DNA from 2 places in the Rhizobium sp. NFACC06-2 genome. Region 2 is predicted to be linked to the other one. Evidence: riboswitches for the same ligand, from Rfam matches in the RefSeq annotation. Region 2 holds a riboswitch; the other holds the start of a gene.
What was found. Region 2 has a riboswitch for cobalamin ahead of F3H58_RS07620 (ABC transporter substrate-binding protein). Riboswitches for the same ligand answer to the same signal wherever they lie in the genome.
Positions count from the first base shown of each region.

Region 1: linked by a shared signal. The riboswitch ahead of F3H58_RS11255 (CbtB domain-containing protein) and the one ahead of F3H58_RS07620 (ABC transporter substrate-binding protein) in region 2 are both predicted to bind cobalamin.

Region 1 covers NZ_FMVA01000005.1:127,157-131,680, reverse strand. The annotation lists gene F3H58_RS11275 (helix-turn-helix transcriptional regulator) at 1-125, opposite strand, end outside; gene F3H58_RS11270 (LysE family translocator) at 258-887, shown strand; gene F3H58_RS11265 (c-type cytochrome) at 1,006-1,440, shown strand; gene F3H58_RS11260 (c-type cytochrome) at 1,531-2,451, shown strand; cobalamin riboswitch at 2,637-2,872, shown strand; gene F3H58_RS11255 (CbtB domain-containing protein) at 3,033-3,215, shown strand; gene F3H58_RS11250 (CbtA family protein) at 3,226-3,936, shown strand; gene F3H58_RS11245 (hypothetical protein) at 3,941-4,255, shown strand; gene F3H58_RS11240 (type 1 glutamine amidotransferase family protein) at 4,427-4,524, opposite strand, start outside.
Region 2 covers NZ_FMVA01000003.1:152,286-156,809, forward strand. The annotation lists gene argE (acetylornithine deacetylase) at 1-70, opposite strand, end outside; gene F3H58_RS07615 (GNAT family N-acetyltransferase) at 274-1,152, shown strand; cobalamin riboswitch at 1,192-1,426, shown strand; gene F3H58_RS07620 (ABC transporter substrate-binding protein) at 1,584-2,615, shown strand; gene F3H58_RS07625 (FecCD family ABC transporter permease) at 2,612-3,640, shown strand; gene F3H58_RS07630 (ABC transporter ATP-binding protein) at 3,637-4,437, shown strand; gene F3H58_RS07635 (pseudoazurin) at 4,434-4,524, shown strand, end outside.

The DNA of each region.
Region 1 (4,524 bases), on a different contig from region 2:
GCGATGTCGCGATAGACCGAGCGCACCGTCACTTCCAGCATGTCGGCAATCGTCTGCGCGGTCACCGGGCGGCGCGCCAGCCGCAGGATCTGGATGATCTCGAATAGTCTCGACGCCTTGCGCATTGCCGTTTCCTGGTGGCTCTCCCGACGCAACTGACACAACGCTGTCAGTTGGCTTTCCCTATAAACCGAAAAACACATTGAGAAACATGGATTTTCCCGAATGTGTCGTGAACCGTTTTGGGAGATACTGACATGAGTTACGCCGAAAATCTCTGGCTTTTCTTTCTGGTCCTGTTCGGCATCATCATCCTGCCGGGCATGGATATGCTGTTCGTGCTGGCAAGCGCGCTGACGGGCGGCAAGAGAACGGGTCTTTCCGCCGCAAGCGGCATGAGCGCCGGCGGCATCGTGCATTCGCTTTACGGCGCCCTGGGCGTCGGCATGCTTGCCGCCTGGATGCCGTCGCTGTTCCTGCCGCTTCTGGTTTTCGGCGCCGCCTATATGATCTGGATCGGCATCGGCCTGATGCGCAGCGCGATTGTCGTGAACGGCGATGAGGCGCAGGCGAGTGCTTCGGTCAGAAAGGCCTTCTGGCGGGCGGTGCTGACCTGCCTTTCCAATCCGAAGGCCTATCTGTTCATGATGGCGATCTATCCGCAATTTCTCAAACCGGCCTATGGTCCGATCTGGATGCAGGGGCTGGTGATGGGCGCGATGGTGGCGGTCACGCAGTTCACGGTCTATGGCGCGCTGGCGCTGACGGCGGATAAAAGCCGGGCATGGCTGGTTTCTTCGCCCGCCGCCACGATCTTCATCGGCCGCGCCGCCGGTTTCATGCTGATTGCCGCAGCGCTGCTGACACTGTGGGAGGCCTTGTCTTAGGCTTCTGTTTTCACGATGGAATTCACCGCAATGTGACTTCTTTTCGCCATCCGGAAAGGGCATCCTCGCGCCGTTCCATCAAGCGTCCGGTGTCCCGGCCGGAATCAAGGAGAGTTGCATGAAACTGAAAACCATCACCGCGGCCATGCTGTTCGGCTGTCTTTGCGCCGGAGCGGTCTACGCTGCCGGCGAAGTCGAAAAACGTGAAGGCATGATGAAGCAGATCGGTGGGGCGATGGGTTCGCTCGCCGCCATCTCCAAGGGCGAAAAGCCCTTTGACGCCGATACCGTCAAGACTGCCGTAACCACCATCGGCACCAACGCCAAGGCTTTCCCGGACCAGTTCCCCGCCGGCACCGAGACCGGCAGCGCCGCTGCCCCCGCCATCTGGGAAAATTTCGACGACTTCAAGGCCAAGGCCGCCAAGCTCGGTACGGATGCGGACATGGTTCTCGCCAATCTCCCCACCGATCAGGCGGGCGTCGCCACCGCCATGAAGACGCTGGGCGCCGATTGCGGCACCTGCCACCAGACCTATCGTCTGAAGAAATAATCGCAGCACTTTGGAAACGCCGCTTACCGGCGGCGTTTTCTCAGGCACGAAAGACATCTGACCGGGTCAGGTGAGAATGGGGAGAGGGGCATGTCCTCCATCTGGACGAAACTCGTGGGCGGGGCCGTCGTCGCGGCCATTGCGGGCTACGGCATATTCGCCTGGGTCACCGCGCCTCAGCGGCAGGCGCCCAGCCACTGGGTCAGCCTGGGCGAACCGGATCTGGCCAATGGCGAAACGCTGTTCTGGGCGGGCGGCTGCGCAAGCTGCCATGCCGCACCCGATGCGAAAGGCGAGGCGCTGTTGACGCTTTCGGGCGGGCAGGCGCTGAAAAGCCCCTTCGGCACCTTCCATGTCCCCAATATTTCCTCCGATCCGCAGCATGGCATCGGCAGCTGGACGCTGGCGGAATTCGGCGATGCGATGACGCGCGGTGTTGGCAGGAACGGCGAACATCTCTACCCGTCCTTTCCCTATGCCTCCTATGCCCGCATGACGCAGAAGGACATCAACGATCTCTTCGGTTATCTGAAAGCCCTGCCGGCCAGCCAGAACGATGCGCCGGATCACGAGTTGCCGTTCCCCTTCAATCTGCGCATGGCGCTGGGCGGCTGGAAATTCCTTTATTTCGACCCCTCGGCGCGGCCCCGCGTGGAGCTTGCCAATGCCAATGCCGAATTGCTGCGCGGCCAATATCTGGTGGAAGGGCCGGGCCATTGCGGCGAATGCCACACGCCGCGCAACGCGCTTGGCGGTTTCGTGAAAGACAAGTGGCTGGCCGGCGGTCCCAACCCGGAAGGCGAGGGCCGCATTCCCGACATTACCCCCGGCTCGCAAAGCATCGGCAGCTGGGCCGAGGCCGATATTGCGAGCTATCTGGAAAACGGCTTCACCCCGGAATTCGACAGCGTCGGCGGCTCCATGGTCAAGGTGCAGCAGAACATGGCGCATCTGACGCCTGAAGACCGCGATGCGATTGCCGCCTATCTGAAGGCCATACCGTCGCGGTAACCCTCAGCCGTCATGCCGGACTAGATCCGGCATCCAGCCACGGCGCGTCTGCGCCGTGAGAAGAGTCTCTTGCGATCAAGGACTTGATCGCGCTGGACCCCGGATCTAGTCCGGGGTGACGGAGATGGAGGCGACGGCGCGCAGTTCGAAAGCAGGCCCACCATTGACTCCCGACCCTGCCCATCGGATAACAATCCTGTGATGGTTCCTTCCGGGCGTTCCGGAAGGTGAAAAGGGAACACGATAGGGAGAGATCCTCATTCGTGGCTGCCCCCGCAACTGTGAGCGGAGAGCCTGAAACGAAATGCCACTGGCAAGCCATCTCGCCGGGAACCGAAGGTTTCCAGAGAGGGTGACGCCGGGAAGGTGTTTCAGGTTTTGACCCGTAAGCCAGGAGACCTGCCATCGCGGAAATATCCATGCCGGCGGGGTGTCCGGAAGAGCGGAATTTCAGGGTGGCGGGATCGACGCCTCCCTGTGTCAGTCTCGTATCCCCGTGGTGAAGTGTATCGTAGCGGCTCGACGGCCTTTGCCGTCCGGTCGCGTCCAAAGGCGCGGGGTCGCGCCGGAGAGGGGTCACCATGTCCATCAACCAGAATACGGCCAACGCCGCCGTTTCCGCAAAAACAACCAGCTTCGCGCAATCGCTGACGGCGATCGTGCTTGGCCTGTTCGTTGTCGGTTTTGTCGGCTTTTCCCATGTGGAAGCCGTTCATAACGCTGCGCATGACACGCGTCATGCCAATGCCTTCCCCTGCCATTGAGGGGAACGGCATGTCGTCTTTTCGCAATATCGTCTTTACCGCCGTTCTCGTCGGCATTCTTGGCGGTTTCGCCGTCTCGGCAATGCAGGCTTTTAGCACGACGCCGCTCATCCTTCAGGCGGAAACCTATGAAAGCGCCGGCGAAGCGCCCCACAGCCATGATGCGGCGGCCCCCGGCGCTGCCGTTCCCGCCCATGAGCACAATGACGAGGCCTGGGCTCCGGCCGATGGCTTCGAGCGCACCGCCTATACCGTCGCCGCCAATGTGCTGACTGCCATCGGTTATGCGCTGGTGCTGACCGGCCTGATTTCGCTGCGTGGCACGAATGGCGGCTGGCGCGAAGGCCTTCTCTGGGGCGTTGCCGGTTTTGCCGCCGTCATGCTGGCGCCGATGATCGGCCTGCCGCCGGAACTGCCGGGCAGCCCGGCTGCCGCACTTGAGGCGCGGCAGATCTGGTGGCTTGCGACGGTTGCCGCAACCGCGGGCGGCATTGCGCTGATCGCATTCCGCCGCGAACCCTGGGCCATCGTATTGGCGCTGGTGCTGATCGTCGCACCGCATGTGGTCGGCGCACCCTTGCCGCCGGAAGGTGAACATGCGCTGGCGCCGCTGCCGCTGGAGCGTCAGTTCATCGTCGCCGCCACCATCACGAGCTTCGTTTTCTGGGCTTTGCTCGGAACATTGAGCGCGTTTTTCCTGAAGCGCTTCCAGTCGGCGTAAATCCATGCAGGACGCGGCGGAATGGAGTGAGGAACTCGATGCGCTGCGTTTTGCCGTTCCCGGTCACGGCGCTTTCTGCGCCGTGCACCGCCTTGCCTTCAAGGCTGTCCTTGGGGCGGCCCCGGATCGCGAGGCCGCTCTCGCCTGTTTTCATGAACACGAGGCCGCTTTTATCGCTGCGGCGCTCAGCAAGATAAAAGGGTCGAATTTACCCGCCGGCCGCAGCCTGCATCTGAACAGCCGCGATATTCGCCGTGCGATTGCCGGGGAGGGCGAGGAGCCAGCGGCGCGCGTGTGCCGGGTGCTGGATCGGCGATAATCATCGCTGTTTTCACCGCCGTCACCCCGGCCTTGAGTCGGGATCCAGCCAGCCCAAGTCCTTGGGCTGAAAGGACTCTTTTCACCGCGCAGACGCGCGTCGGCTGCATTCCGGCTCAAGGCCGGAATGACGGGGAGTAGAGGGAGCGCAAACAACCGAGGCGGCTATGCCTCAGCGATGCTCCGCCGCAAAAACCTGAAGTTCCGCCTCGGCTTCCGGACCAAAGAGGCCGAGGTGTTTCAGGATTTCCACAGCGAAACTGACCGGCG
Region 2 (4,524 bases):
TGTCGCCATTGGCGGTTCCGACCACCGACGGGAAGCCGACAAGACGCTCCAGAATGTCGATTGCGTTCATGGCTGTCTCCGTCGCTTCAACGCCGAAAAGCTTAGAGCGGCCTGCGGCGTTTATCTGCTGAAATACGGGTGATTTCAGTAGATTGTTGTGTCCTTCCAGCGCTTTCGGAAAATTCCTGCTGACGAGGCTGGTTATCTTCGGATGTCGTGAGCTGGGCTGCCGGGATCTAGGTTCCGCGCCGGAGGGAATGAGAGCCGTTTGTCATGGAGCTGCTCAAAGTCGATAGTTTCGAGTTGCGGACAGTGGATATCGCCGATGTGGAGGCCGATCATCTGCATGCTTTGTCCATGGCTGTCGGATGGCGATATCACGCGAACGAATGGTGTTTCCTGCGGCAGTGCGGCGTCGGCCTTGCCGCGCTTGACGAGATCGATCGTGTTGTCGCAACGGCAATGCTGTTTCCTTATGATGAGGGTTTCGCGACGGTCGGCATGGTCATCGTTTCTCCCCGTTTGCAGGGGCAGGGCGTTGCACCATGGCTGGTGGGCCAACTCATCGCGGGCTACCCTGAAGCCGCCCTGCGGTTGAACGCCACGGAAGCCTCGCGACGGCTTTTCGCACGGCTGGGTTTTTCCGGAGATGCGGAAAAAGTACATCTCCTGCGCGGCAAGGCACGTTGCCCTGCCGAGATGCCGACGCTTGGAAGAAAGCAGAGAATCGAGCCGCTGTCCTGGGATCATTTGTCCGCCGTGGTGGATCTGGATCGGGCGGCTTTCGGTGTTTCGCGCCGGGGCGTCCTGCAACGCCTTGTTCAGGAAAATACGGGTTACGGCCTGTTCGAGGCCGATCGTCTTGCCGCCTTTGCATTGCGGCGTGCGGCGGGGCGGGGCCATATTGTCGGCCCGGTCATCGCCGGTGACGAGGCGGATGCGATTGCGTTGGTGAGGCGACATTTTTCCGATCTCGACGATCAGCTTGTCCGTCTCGATACCGTGCGGGATAGCGGTCTTCTGACCGAGTTCCTGGCGCAATCCGGGCTGGTGGGGATCGAAACGCTCACCGCCATGTCGAAAGGCGCGCTGCAACCGGCGGGCTCTGATTCCGCAAAGATTTTCGCCCTGGCAAGCCCGTCTTTGTGCTGAGGTGCGGCACTATCGCAATTGACGCCCCGCCTCTTGCCCCTTATGTGAGAAAGCGACGGTTCCTGCAGCCGAAAGGCGAAGGGATTAATAGGGAACATGGTGCGGGTGATCTTTTTCGCCCAATGCCGTGGCTGCCCCCGCAACTGTAAGCGGATTGTCGTTCATCCCCGTGACGCTTGAAGGCGTCATGCCACTGTATTCTCCGGAATGCGGGAAGGCAGATGAGTGACGCAAATTCGTGAGCCAGGAGACCTGCCGTCAAAATATGAACCATCGTTACGGGCGGGGAAGCCCGGAGGAGGAGGGTGTAATGTTATTACGTTACATTTTGTTTGCATCCGATCATCGTTCTCCGTACAAGACGTCCCGCTGTTGGTGCGCGCTCTGACGCCTGCTGCTCTGGAATAAGTTTACTTTCGACTGGAGAACACATGTTTCATTTTAGACGCCTGCCGGCTCTCGTCGGCGTCGTGGCGGTTGCCTTTGCATCCTTGCCCGCCGTTGGCGCGCAGGGTGCCGAAACCACCTACCCCCTGACAATCAACAGTTGCGGTCAGGAGATCACCTTCAAGCAGGCGCCGGCCCGCACCGTATCTGTCGGCCAGAGCACAACCGAGGTTCTTTACCTGCTTGGCCTCGCCGACAAGGTTGTCGGCACGGCGCTGTGGATCGGCCCGGTTCTGAAGGGCTACGAAGAGGCCAACGCCAAGATCGAGCGATTGGCCGACAACGACCCAAGCTTTGAGGCGGTTGTCGGCAAGAAGCCGGATCTCGTGACGACACAGTTCCAATGGCAGATCGGCCCGGAGGGTGTTGTCGGAACGCCGGCGCAATTTGCCGAACTCGGGATTCCCGTTTACACCTCGCCGGCCGATTGCATGGGCAAAGACAATTCCGGCGGTGGCGACGGCGTGCGCAACACCGTTTTCACCATGGAACTGATCTACCAGGAAATCCGTGACCTTGCCAAAATCTTCAACGTGCAGGATCGCGGTGAGGAAGTCGTCGCCGACCTGAAGAAGCGCGAGGACGCCGCCAGAGCCAAGATCGCTTCTGCCAATGGCAAGCTCTCGGCCGTCTTCTGGTTCTCGAGCGCGGAACTGGATATCGACCCCTACGTCGCCGGCCGTAACGGCGCTCCGGGTTACATCATGTCTGCTCTCGGATTGAAGAATGTCATCGAAAGCCACGAGGAATGGCCGACGGTCGGCTGGGAAACCATCGCCAAATCCAACCCGTCTATCGTTGTTGCCGGCAAGATGGACCGCCGCCGCTTCCCTGCCGATGACATTGCCGTCAAGCTGAAGTTTCTGGCAACTGACCCGGTGGCAAGCATCATGCCCGCTGTCAGGCAAGGCCATGTGTTCGAAATGGATGCGCAGGCGATGAACCCGACCATTCGCACCATTGAAGGCATCGAAACGCTGGCCGAGGCGATTTCGGCTGCTGGCCTCGCCAAGTGAACGGCCTCTCCCTCCATCTCGGCAGGGCGGGCCTGGTTTTTGCCGCGCTCGCCCTGCTGTTGATAGCGCTGATGGCCGGAGCGGCCATCGGCGAGACAGCCATTCCATTTGACGTGGTCGCAAAAACGATTGCCAATCGCGTCTTTCATGCGGGTTATCCGCTGGAGCCGCTGGATGAGGGCATCGTCTGGAGCTATCGTCTGAGCCGCGCCGTCGTTGCCGCCTGTTGCGGCGCTTCTTTGGCGCTCGCCGGGGCGGTGCTGCAATCGCTTCTGCGCAACCCGCTTGCCGATCCCTATATTCTCGGCATTTCCGCCGGCGCCTCCACCGGTGCCGTCGCCGTGGCGCTTCTCGGCTTCGGTGCGGGGTTTCTGACGATGCCGGCCGGGGCGCTCATCGGTGCTTTCGTTGCGTTTTCTCTGGTCAGCCTTCTGGCGGTGCGGGCGGGACACGGCAACAGCGCCATCATTCTGGCGGGGGTGGCCGGGTCGCAGCTGTTCAACGCCATGACCTCTTTCATCGTCACCAAATCCGCCAATGCGGAACAGGCGCGCGGCATCATGTTCTGGCTGCTGGGCAACCTCTCGGGCGTGCGCTGGCCGGATGTCTGGCTGGCGTTGCCGGTCAGCCTTGCGGGGCTTGCGGTGTGTCTCTGGTATGCCCGCGCGCTCGATGCCTTCGCCTTCGGCGGCCAGGCCGCCGCCTCACTCGGCATTCCGGTGCGCTGGGTCTACGCCGTGCTCATCTCCGTTTCGGCGATCATGACGGCTGCGATGGTGTCGCTGGTCGGCTCCATCGGCTTCGTGGGTCTCGTCATTCCGCATGCCGCGCGCATCTTCGTCGGCGTTCGCCACGGTATATTATTGCCGGTAACGGCGCTGACCGGCGCGGTTTTCATGATCGTCGCGGATATTCTCTCGCGCATCGTCATTCCCGGGCAGGTGCTGCCCATCGGCGTCATCACCGCGCTTGTCGGTGCGCCCGCCTTTGCCTTCATTCTCGGGCAGAAGAGGGGGCGTTCATGAAATTATCCGCCCACGACCTGTATTTCCATGCCGGCAATATCGACATCGTGCGCGGCGTTTCACTCGATGTCGGTTCCGGTGAATTTCTGGGGATTATCGGGCCGAACGGTTCCGGCAAAAGCACGCTGCTCTCCATGCTGGCAGGCATTCGCAAGCCGCGCCGGGGCCATGTCACGCTCGGGGATGAGCCGCTTGCCTCATTGGGACGGCGAGACCTTGCCCGCCGGCTCGCCTTCGTGGAGCAGCAGGCCGAAACCACCGAACGCATTACCGCACGACAGGCGGTGGAGCTTGGGCGCACGCCCTATCTCGGGCCGCTTTCCGCCTGGTCGCAGAAGGATGACGCCATTGTTGATGCAGCACTTGCCAATGTCGACATGGCCGACAAGGCGGAGCGCAATTGGCATCATCTTTCCGGCGGAGAACGCCAGCGCCTGCATATCGCCCGCGCATTGACGCAGGAGCCGCATATCCTGCTTCTGGACGAACCGACCAATCATCTCGACATAGGCCACCAGATCGGCCTGCTCGATCTGGTGCGCCGGCAGGGCCTGACCGTTGTGGCGGCGCTGCACGATCTCAATCACGCCGCCATGTTCTGCGACCGCGTCGCCATCATGCACCGGGGCGAGATGATCGCGGTCGGTCCGCCGCGGGAGGTCCTGACGCCGGCGAGAATAGCCGCCGTCTTCGGGGTGGAATGCGTCGTCACCACGGATGAGGCCGGCTTTTCGCATATTCGTTTTCTGCCGGCCCATGGGCGGGCCGGGCATGCAAGGAAAGTATTGGTACGATGATGACATTGACGAGGCTCGCAAACGCCGGTTTTCGCATAATTGCAAAGGCCGGAATGCTTTACGCCGCTGCCGTAGTCGCCAGCGCTG